3 regions of the Novibacillus thermophilus genome follow, and region 1 is predicted to be linked to each of the others. Evidence: riboswitches for the same ligand, from Rfam matches in the RefSeq annotation. Region 1 holds a riboswitch; each other region holds the start of a gene.
What was found. Region 1 has a riboswitch for S-adenosylmethionine ahead of B0W44_RS09085 (sodium:solute symporter family protein). Riboswitches for the same ligand answer to the same signal wherever they lie in the genome.
Positions count from the first base shown of each region.

Region 2: it holds a riboswitch for S-adenosylmethionine, as region 1 does, so the genes downstream of both, B0W44_RS03385 (MFS transporter) here and B0W44_RS09085 (sodium:solute symporter family protein) in region 1, are expected to answer to the same signal.
Region 3: it holds a riboswitch for S-adenosylmethionine, as region 1 does, so the genes downstream of both, B0W44_RS14075 (OsmC family protein) here and B0W44_RS09085 (sodium:solute symporter family protein) in region 1, are expected to answer to the same signal.

Region 1 is NZ_CP019699.1:1,817,952-1,821,229, reverse strand. Features, by position in the region: gene B0W44_RS09095 (ABC transporter permease) at 1-633, opposite strand, end outside; gene B0W44_RS09090 (MTH1187 family thiamine-binding protein) at 641-937, opposite strand; TPP riboswitch at 1,021-1,134, opposite strand; SAM riboswitch class I at 1,240-1,354, shown strand; gene B0W44_RS09085 (sodium:solute symporter family protein) at 1,560-3,179, shown strand; gene B0W44_RS09080 (MetQ/NlpA family ABC transporter substrate-binding protein) at 3,235-3,278, shown strand, end outside.
Region 2 is NZ_CP019699.1:681,385-684,662, forward strand. Features, by position in the region: gene B0W44_RS03385 (MFS transporter) at 1-1,089, opposite strand, end outside; SAM riboswitch class I at 1,187-1,308, opposite strand; gene B0W44_RS03390 (hypothetical protein) at 1,616-2,074, shown strand; gene B0W44_RS03395 (sigma-54-dependent transcriptional regulator) at 2,504-3,278, shown strand, end outside.
Region 3 is NZ_CP019699.1:2,895,471-2,898,748, reverse strand. Features, by position in the region: gene B0W44_RS14085 (NADPH-dependent FMN reductase) at 1-417, opposite strand, end outside; gene sfnG (dimethylsulfone monooxygenase SfnG) at 414-1,496, opposite strand; gene B0W44_RS14075 (OsmC family protein) at 1,612-2,076, opposite strand; SAM riboswitch class I at 2,214-2,317, opposite strand; gene B0W44_RS14070 (putative RNA methyltransferase) at 2,779-3,278, opposite strand, start outside.

The DNA.
Region 1 (3,278 bases):
CATCACGCCGAGCCCGGCATCGGCTCCTAACCACTCGGCGATAACCGCCCCGAGGACACTGTACGTCGCGGCGATCTTCAAACCGGAAAACACGTACGGCAGCGCATGGGGAAAGCGCACCATGCGAAAGATCTGCCACTTTCCTGCCCCCATGGACCGTAGTAACCGCACCATGTCCCTGTCTGCCGAACTCAGCCCGTCCACTGTACTCACAGCGACCGGAAAAAACGTGACCAGGGCGACGATGAGCACCTTTGGCAGCAAACCGTACCCGAACCAGACGATAAACAGAGGGGCGATAGCAATGATCGGCACCGTTTGCGTCCCGACCAAAAGCGGATACAGTCCCCGGCGCAGCCAGGGAGACAGTTCAATGAGAACGGCTAACGACAGGGCTACGGCAATGCCTGTCGCAAAGCCGAGCATCGCTTCCTGCAACGTCGGCCACATGTGACGGTTGACGACTTCTACATTGTGTAAAAAGGCAAAGACTATGTCACTCGGCGCCGGCAACAACCACATGTCCACGTCAAAGACATGCACCCCGAGTTCCCACAGGGCGAGAAACACAGTCGCGAGCAAGACTGGCGGCCAAACAGTCATGGCATGCTGTCGCCACTTCACGCGTCTCACGTTCCATTCACCTTTGCCGGTACTTGCCCACTTTTTCTTCCATCGTCACCCCGGATGGACTGTAGTCAATTTTCACAATGGTGATCACCCGCTCGCTTCCCGCCGCAATCACCGCTTCCTGGGCTCTCTTCACAACGTCCATCAACTCGTCGTACTCACCTTCCATCGTCGTCTCCATCGGACCTACTTCGTACTTCACGCCCGACTGCTGAATCACGCCAATGGCTTCGTCCACGATGTCGTAAATATCTTGATCCCCTGTCACACGGGGGATGACTTGAATGCTGACATTGACACGGGGCATGTCCACACCTCCTTCAAACGTAAAGAAAGCCAATCCTGATCAGGACTGGCTTAAGCGCAACGTCACATGTCTGCTGTCCACAAGCAGATGACGACTATGATCCCTGCGCTGGCATTATCCAGATCAGGTTTAACGGGTCGGTACCATTTTGGGGGTACCCTCTCAGCCGGGCTCTCCCAGCTCCCCTCTGTTTAATGTGACTATAGCACAAACCTTACACCCTGGCAATGACAAAGCGCGCCAAAAACAGTTGACAACAGTTTAGGGGGTGACTATACTGGTTTTAAAATCTGATAGACATTCTCTTATCCAGAGAGGTGGAGGGACTGGCCCGATGAAACCCGGCAACCTTTGCACGGTTCCTGTGCAAAAAGGTGCCAATTCCTGCAAAGCCGTTTAGGTTTTGAAAGATAAGAGAGGTGATGATCGGGTCGCTAGCCTCTCTGTCTTTGCAGAGAGGCTTTCTCATTTTAACAGCTTGCAGGAAGGATGAAGATGTCTCATCAACTGTAAATGCATACTTATCCTATATGAAAAAGCGGTGAGAGCACCAAATGACGGATAAACGAAAGCCCGACAATCTAGAGTGTAAGGGCCGATCACGTGAAGGGAATGACATTTAATGAATGAATACGGTGTGTGGCTGATAGGATTAGCTGTTGTCTATACGTTTCTGTTAATCTTTTCCGGTTATGTCGCGAGGCGTAAAGCAGCTCGCGGAGAGGACTTTTTTGTCGGCGGCCGTCAATTTTCGCCGCTTGTCGTCGCCCTCTGTATCACCGGACTGTTTTCCGGCTCAACTTACATCTCCATTTTAGAATTAGCATACTTGAAAGGCATATCAGCTGTTTGGTATGGAGTCGCTGAAACGGTGCAAGTGTTAATTATCGCCTTTATTCTGCTCGCACCGTTTCGCGAACGGATGCTGGTGACGATCTCGGGCCTCATTGGTGATTATTACGGGCGTTGGGCGAAACTGATCAGTGGTGCCATTACAGCATTCTCTTTTCCGATGTGGTCAGTGGCGACGGCCATCGCTTTTGCTTCTGCTATCCATGTGTTTACCGGCATCCCCCTCTTTTTTTCTGTTGCGTTGACATCCCTCTTGCTCTTCATCTATTTGCAAGCAGGTGGAATGTGGTCAGTTGCCTTTACGCAAAGCGTCAATGCAGTCGTATTCTCACTGATGTTTGTGGTGGGGTTAATCGCTTTTTTTGTCAACCCGGGAATAGAGGGTCTGGTTCAGCTAGCCCAAACACAACCAGACATGTTTACATGGGGAAATGCCGGTTTACAAGTGATCGTTGCGTGGTTCGGCACATTTCTCGTCAATGTATTGTTGGCCCAGGCGGCCTTCCAGATGGCGTTGTCCTGCCGAACCGCAAAAGAAGGCCAGAAGGGACTAAAAATGGCAGCCGTCATGGGGATACCGTTTGTGATCCTCGGTGTGCTTTTCGGGATGGCCGCTGCCGTGGTCGTCCCAGACGCAGGCAAGGGCTTGATCGCCATTCCCCAGTATCTCATGCAAGTCCTCCCTGCGCCTTTAGCCGGACTGTTTTTCCTCGGCATATGGGCTTGTGCCCTGAGCTGGGGAGCGCCGTGTCAGTTTTCCGGGGCGACCAGTTTAGGCAGGGATGTCGGCAGTGCTTTAAATCCCCGCGCGACCAATGATCGACTCGTTCGCTATACGAAGTGGTCGCTGTTGTTACTGACAGGTTTAATGATCCTGTTTGGCACTCTGCGCACTGAACAGTCCGCGTGGTGGAATATACTCGCTTGGACCGTGCGCAATTCGGCGACTTTCGCACCGGTGTTAGGCGCCTTGTTCTGGCCGCTCGTGACGAAGGGAGGCGCTGTGATCTCAATGGTTGGAGGATTTGCATCAGGTTTGTTGTGGTACCACTTGGGCGAATGGTCACCCGATCACTTTTTCCTTAACACCCATCCGGTGTGGGTAGGTATGGGAATAAATTTAGCTTTAATGATAGTCACAAGTTTGTGGGAACATCGGGGCCAATGGCGGGTGAGCTCCCCCGATTCGTGGCTCGCTTGGTTCGGAGTCATCGCGACAGCCGCTTTAGCATTTGTCAACATACTGGCATTTGAAACACTCTATACCTCAGGGCTTTTAGGCTTGACCATATTCAGTATGTTCGTCGCGGTGTTCATTGCGCTAATTCAACTGACACATACGTCCACATCCATCTGGAACAAGGAGCATTGTGAAAAGCCCATCGCTTAGACGCTGCGGTTCGCACAGTCGCTAGTTAAATCAAAAGGATTGGAGAGGAACTTACATGAAAAAAACACGCATCTTCATCATCGCGCTAATTTTCACCGT
Region 2 (3,278 bases), 1.1 Mb from region 1:
CGAACTTGCGACAAATGATGCGAGGGGGCCGTACATGGCACCAAACGTGAAAAACGCGAACGCTACCGCAGTCACAATGAGGAAAGGCTGTTTGCTGTTGACCAGGACAAAATATGGAAATGCCCATACCACCAAAGAGAGGACACCGACGACATACACGTTCTTGGCTCCGACGATGTCTGAAAAGTGTCCGAAAAGGACTACGGCAAGTGCCGCCGCAATGCCGCCGAGCACAGTGGCATTGGTTAGCAGATTCTGATCGAGGTTTAAATACGTCGATCCATACCCGATAAAAAACGTACTGAACGTGTAAAACGCAGCGAACATCACAATGTTCACTAAGATGGCCCAGAGGATCGTTTTAGGGTAGGTGCGAAGCGATTCGAGCACAGGAGCTTGGGACACATTTTCGTCTTTTAGAACTTTTTGAAACTCTGGTGATTCCAGAACGCGTAAACGGGCGTACAGTCCGACGATGACTAGGCCCAAGCTGAAAAGGAACGGAATGCGCCATGCCCACGAAAAAAAGGCGTCACCGGATACCGTGAGTAAGAGTGAAACAACGGTTGAAGAGAGTACTAAGCCGAAGGGTGAACCCAGCTGTGGGAGGCTTGCAAAAAATCCGCGTCGATCACGCCCTGCCCACTCCATAGAGAGCAAGACAGCACCTCCCCACTCTCCGCCTGCTGAGAGACCCTGTAAAAAGCGGAGAATCGACAACAAGAGCGGAGCCCATATGCCAATTGTTTCATAAGTCGGTAAAAGCCCCATAGTCGTTGTCGCGATTCCCATCATCAGTAATGTGAAAATGAGTGTCGTCTTTCTTCCAAAGCGATCGCCAAAGTGACTAAAGATAAAACTGCCAACAGGTCGTGCCACAAACCCGATGGCAAAGATTAAGAACGTCTGCATCAACCCTGCGTAAGGGTCAGAATCCGGGAAAAACAAAGTAGGAAATACGAGGGCTCCCACTGTTCCGTAAATAAAGAAGTCGTACCATTCGATGGTTGTTCCGATCACGCTCGAGATGGCGGCCCGACGTCGGTGAAGGGATGTTTCGGAAACTTCAACTGATACATCATAACTCATTCACACTCTCTCCTCTCCTGTCACTATTTCTAGGCTCGACACATACAAAAACCCCCTCTTCGATAAGAAGAGGGGTTCGCTCTGTAGCGAAACGCTCTTCTTATCTCTCGGAACGAGTTAAACTCATCCCGCAGGAGTTGGCACCTTTTTTGCACTGCGCGAGTGCAAAGAGGTTGCCGGGCTTCATTGGGCCAGTCCCTCCGCCTCTCTTGATAAGAAGCATTCACTATGAATATGTAATTGAAAAAACTTGTAATTATCCTACAACTCTATTCTCACATTGTCAAGGGGAATACGCCGTTCAGTTTAGAAAATTTTTTCTGAACTACTTTGTCCGCACCTTACAAAATTGTAAGTTTTGGTAGTTAAAATGTAAGACCAATCAATGTCAATCAGTTTCAAATTTTTCTACGATAAAAGAAGAGCCGAAAGATCGTGATACTTAAATGGCTTTTGGGAAAAAAGCGTGTGTGGTACGGGTACTAGAAATGCGTGAACGTGTTTAGGGGGAAGGGGATGTGAGCACATGGATACGGGTCGGTTTATTTGTGTCCTTCAACACTCAATTCCTGCGACGTTTCGTCTCTTTTTGGCAGTGAACTTTCTGATTTACGGAGCTGCTAAACTGACGTTCGGACAATTTGGCGTACCAACAGAAGAAATTGCCGCCATGCGAGGAGAAGGTTTTACGTTAGCTTGGACATTTTTTGGATATTCGCGCTTATATGAAATGTTTATCGGGTTAGGGGAAGTCATAGCCGCTGTCTTAATCGCGATTCCGAGGACGGCAACGTTGGGTGCCATCTGTTATTTTCCAATTGCCGTTAATATTATGATGGTCAATTATGCTTTTGATATTGGTGTTCAAGACCTCAGTACTGTTTTGATGGTTATGTGTCTCATCTTACTGTGGCTGGATCGCAAGAAACTTCTTTTGATTTTTGTAAAATCACACGATGTGGCAGAAAGAGTGAAAAAGTTATGACAAGCTTTGTCGTTTCGGAATTAATTGTGATCTTCGTTCTTACGACGTTGTATTATTTTATTAAGGATATCAAAAGCGACCATAAGAAAAAAGTATGAGTTTGTCCAAGGATAAAGGAGTGTGCGATTAGTTTTGTCATTGCGGTAGGGGAAATCAACCGCACGTATAAGGATTATAGATGATACAGCAGTTTCAGTATTGTGAGAACTTCCGAGAGAAACTCCCAATTTTTTGCTGGTACTGATCATTTTGGGAGGTTACCGACCGCCTTATACGATGCCTTCCTTTAGCTATGTCATGATGGATCAGTCATTGAGAACGTGTTGATAAGCGTAAGACACTCTATCAGACAGAAGCGTAAAGTCTCACTTGATGACACGGTCATTTTGTATAATATTGACGAAAATGTATTTAGTGAGAGGTGGGAAGTTGAGTAATCAGTTGTGGGATACGTTGTGTCAAATGTGTGACGAGGCGCGAGACAAGTGGGGGGTAAGCGCACAAGAAATAGCGGATACATTGCAACAGCATCGCAGTAACGTCAGCCGGGAATTAAACCGGCTCGTCAAACACGGTTTGGTTGAGAAAAAAGAGGGGCGCCCTGTCTTGTTCCGTGTGGCTCGTACATCAGCCGGCATCCAAGTATTCGGTCGAATAATTGGGGCAGAGGGTAGTTTTCGCGCTCCGATTGAACAGGCGAAAGCGGCTTTGCACTACCCTCCGTACGGCCTCCATACTCTCCTCTTCGGCGCGACAGGCGTCGGAAAAAGCATGTTTGCGCGTTTGATGTACGAATACAGGCGGATTTCCACCCAGCATAAAGGAGAATTTGTCACCTTCAACTGTGCTGACTACGCTCACAATCCTCAACTGTTGCTTAGTCAGTTGTTTGGCAGTGTGAAGGGATCTTATACGGGAGCGAGTCAAGACCGGCGAGGTTTGTTGGAACGGGCTGATGGCGGCATGCTTTTTTTAGACGAAATTCACCGTCTGCCTCCAGAAGGTCAAGAGATGTTGTTCACTTATTTAGATACAGGATGTTACCGCAAGCTGGGAGAAACGGAGGACGGACGACAGGCACAAGTATTCATCGTCGCGGCGACGACAGAACAACCAGATTCGGTTTTGTTAAAAACCTTTCGCCGTCGCATTCCAATGGAAATTCAACTTCCTAAGTTGGCGGACCGGCCGCTAAACGAGAGGA
Region 3 (3,278 bases), 1.1 Mb from region 1:
ACCCGGTACGACGTGGGCGCGGAAAAAGCCGAAAAGTGGTTTTAGCTGGTGTTCAATGGCCAGAAAATGGTGGTACGTTCCACCAGTGGCAATTAAGCCGACCACCTTCCCTTCCAAGGCGCCATTGGGTATGAGGTCAAACACGTTTTTTAGCGCTCCCGTATACGAACCGCGATAGACAGGTGTTCCGACGATGAGCGCATCGGCATTTTCTATTTTTTGAATGACCTGCTTCGTATCCCCCTCATACAGTTTTGGATCTCTGCCGTCACAAAACGACAGTTTATAATCCCGCAAACTGATGAGGTCCGTCGCCACCGACGCATCGTACGCTTTAGCGAATGTGAGCGCCTGTTCGACGGCGATGTACGTTTTAGAGCGCGGTGTCAAACTTCCCGACAAACCTAACAGTCTCACACCACCACTCCTCTGTCTCTCAAAGCCTGCTCTTTTTCTCGGACGAGCGGGATCACGTCTTCCCCGAACGCTTCCAAGTCGGTCTCATAATGAAGGAAACCGACGAGTACTAAATCCACTCCGATCTTCTTAAGTTCGATGATGCGATCAGCCACTTGCTCAGGCGTCCCAATTAACCCCGTTTTAAAACCGTCATTGTACTGCACGAGGTCTTCAAGGGAAGAATTGGCCCACATCCCGTCCCTCTCCTTCGTGGACTGACCGGCTTCTTTGACCGATTCACTGAAACCTCTTACAGCTTCCTCATCTCTATGTGACACGATTTCCCGAAGGGTTTGGACGGCTTCTGATTCTGTGGGGCGGACGATAGCAAAACCGTTAACGGCAAAGTTCAGTGTGCGTTCTTCGACTTCGGCGAGGGACCGGACGTCTTCAATTTGTTCTTTGAGGCCGTCCAGCGTATTGCCGTTCATGAAATACCAGTCGGACACGCGTGCTGCCATCCGCCGGGCCGCCTTTGAATTTCCCCCTTGGAAAATCGGAGGAGTGTGTATAGGTTTCGGCTTGAGCGGGGCGCTGTTTATCCGGTAAAAGTCCCCTTTAAACGTCGTCTCCTCTTCTGTCCACATTGACCGCAACACACGAATGAATTCTTCCGAACGGCGGTAACGTTCGTCGTGTTCAAGCCACGGCTCGCCGTAACCAGTAAACTCGCCTTTAAACCAACCACTGACGACATTGACTGCGGCGCGGCCACGACTGATGTGATCCAGTGTAGCGATCATCTTCGCATAAACTCCAGGGTGCCAAAGGCCGGGAAGGACGGCGGAGATAAGCTTAATCCTCGAAGTGACACTGGCCAGTGAAGCAGCTAGCGTCGCTGCTTCTAGTTGATTTTCTGCTCCGTAGTTCGCTATAAAACGCGTTTGCAACAAGGCGTATTCAAAGCCGACTGCTTCTGCCGTTTGGGCGTAACGTTTGTTTGCTTCAAACGTCCAGTCTGTTTGCTGCGGAAGTCTGGAAATGACGAGCCCTCCGCTCACGTTCGGCACCCAATAAGCAAACTTTATGTCGCTCAATGTTTTCTATCTCCTTTATCATGAACCTCGATGGGTCCGATCCTATGGGAGATGGGACCCGTGCCAAATGTCTTTGTGAAGAGTGTGTTGCCAAAAGTGTACCTTTTTTTCGTTTTTATGTTGTTGGAGTACGCTGATCTTTCTCAATGACAAAACCGGAGGACACGAGGTTGACTGGATGGGCAATCGTATCCGCCACCGGGCAGTGGGCTTCGACAAATTGTAAAAACTCTTTCACTTTCGCTTCCGGCGCATCAGTCTTCAAAAACACTTGATACCTCACGTCGGAAAAACCGGGGCGAACGTCCGATTTGTCCAAAAAGCCGTCTAAATCTAAATCTCCTTCCAGCTCGATGCGCAGTGCGTCAACGGTTATGTCAAATTTCTCGGCGTAAGTCTGAATGACGATGGACTGGCAAGCTCCGAGGGCCGAAAGGATGAGTTCCACCGGATTCTGTCCCAGATCCGTTCCGCCGAGCTCCTTTGGCTCGTCGACGATGACCGTGTGGCCCCTCGAGTGTGTCCGAACTTGAAATTTTTCTCCTAATTGCGCGGTTGCCTTAAATGTACTTCGTGCCATTTCAATCTCCTCTCCAATCTTATGTTTCGTGCCATCAAAACCCGTGTGTTCCTTCTTTTCCCGCATCCCCCTTTAACGTAATAAAACCCTTCTCAACAAGAGAAGGGTTCACAAAACGCGGCACATTTTGTCAAGCCTTCTCATCTTCGGAATGAACCATTCCTCTGAAATTGGCACCGGGCCGTTGCGGCTGGTTGCCGAGAGTTCATAGGGTCAGTCCCTCCCCCTCTCTGGATAAGAAGCAGACAATTGCTATGTCATTTTGCTGACTTTGAAATAATCATATCACAAGAGAGATATCTGTCAACACCTTTTCAATTTATTGTCAATCGTCAGTGAAATTGTCCCCTTAACTGTTCCGAGAAAATGTCACTTTAGAAACCGGCCGAACGTTGTCATTTGTCCAGCCGGGCTTGCAAGCGTCACGTATTTATGCAAAGCTGAACTTGTTTTTTTGGGGATCGACCCCTTCCCTCGTTCAACAATCGTTCTCATTCTGAAGGAGAAAGCAGATGGATTCGATTCTGCTAAGGTATGACCTTCCCGCCATAAGAAATCGTCTGCCCCGAGTAATTGGCCGGTAATTTCGCGCGGTGAATACATAATCCAGATTCGTTCCTTCGGGCAACGGACGGTACGCCGACTCGGCTTGTTGAGGTTGGGTGGCAAAGCGGCGATGATGCTTTTTTGAATAAACCGAATTTAATCGGGCTGTTTATAACCGATTAAAATCTCTAAATCAACGGTGATGTCTGCCGCTTCCCGCTCTAAAAACGATCTGACCCGCTCCTCAGGGGCTCTCCACGCCAAAGGAGTCATGCGGACCAAGGAGTGAATGGACGATTGATCGAGGCTCATCGTATAACATATTCGCGAACGATCGAATTCGGGAAAAGCCTCTTGAAACCGGTCGACAGTCCCTTTGTTGGAATACGTCTGTTTTTCCGCTTCATCAAAAAAGGCGTCCCTTAACTCCTTTAAATAGCCGTTTTGCGGAACAACCTTCAGCACAAAGCCATTCGGTTTCAACAGTCTGTTGAATTGCGTGTAGTTTGAAGGTGACAAGATATTGAGAATGACGTCAAACTGTTTGTCTTTAAACGGCGCACGGGCAAGATCAGCCACACACCAAATTTTGTTCGAATCATGCTGGGACGCGATGGCGACACCTTCTTTTGATAGATCCACCCCGACGCCTGTTA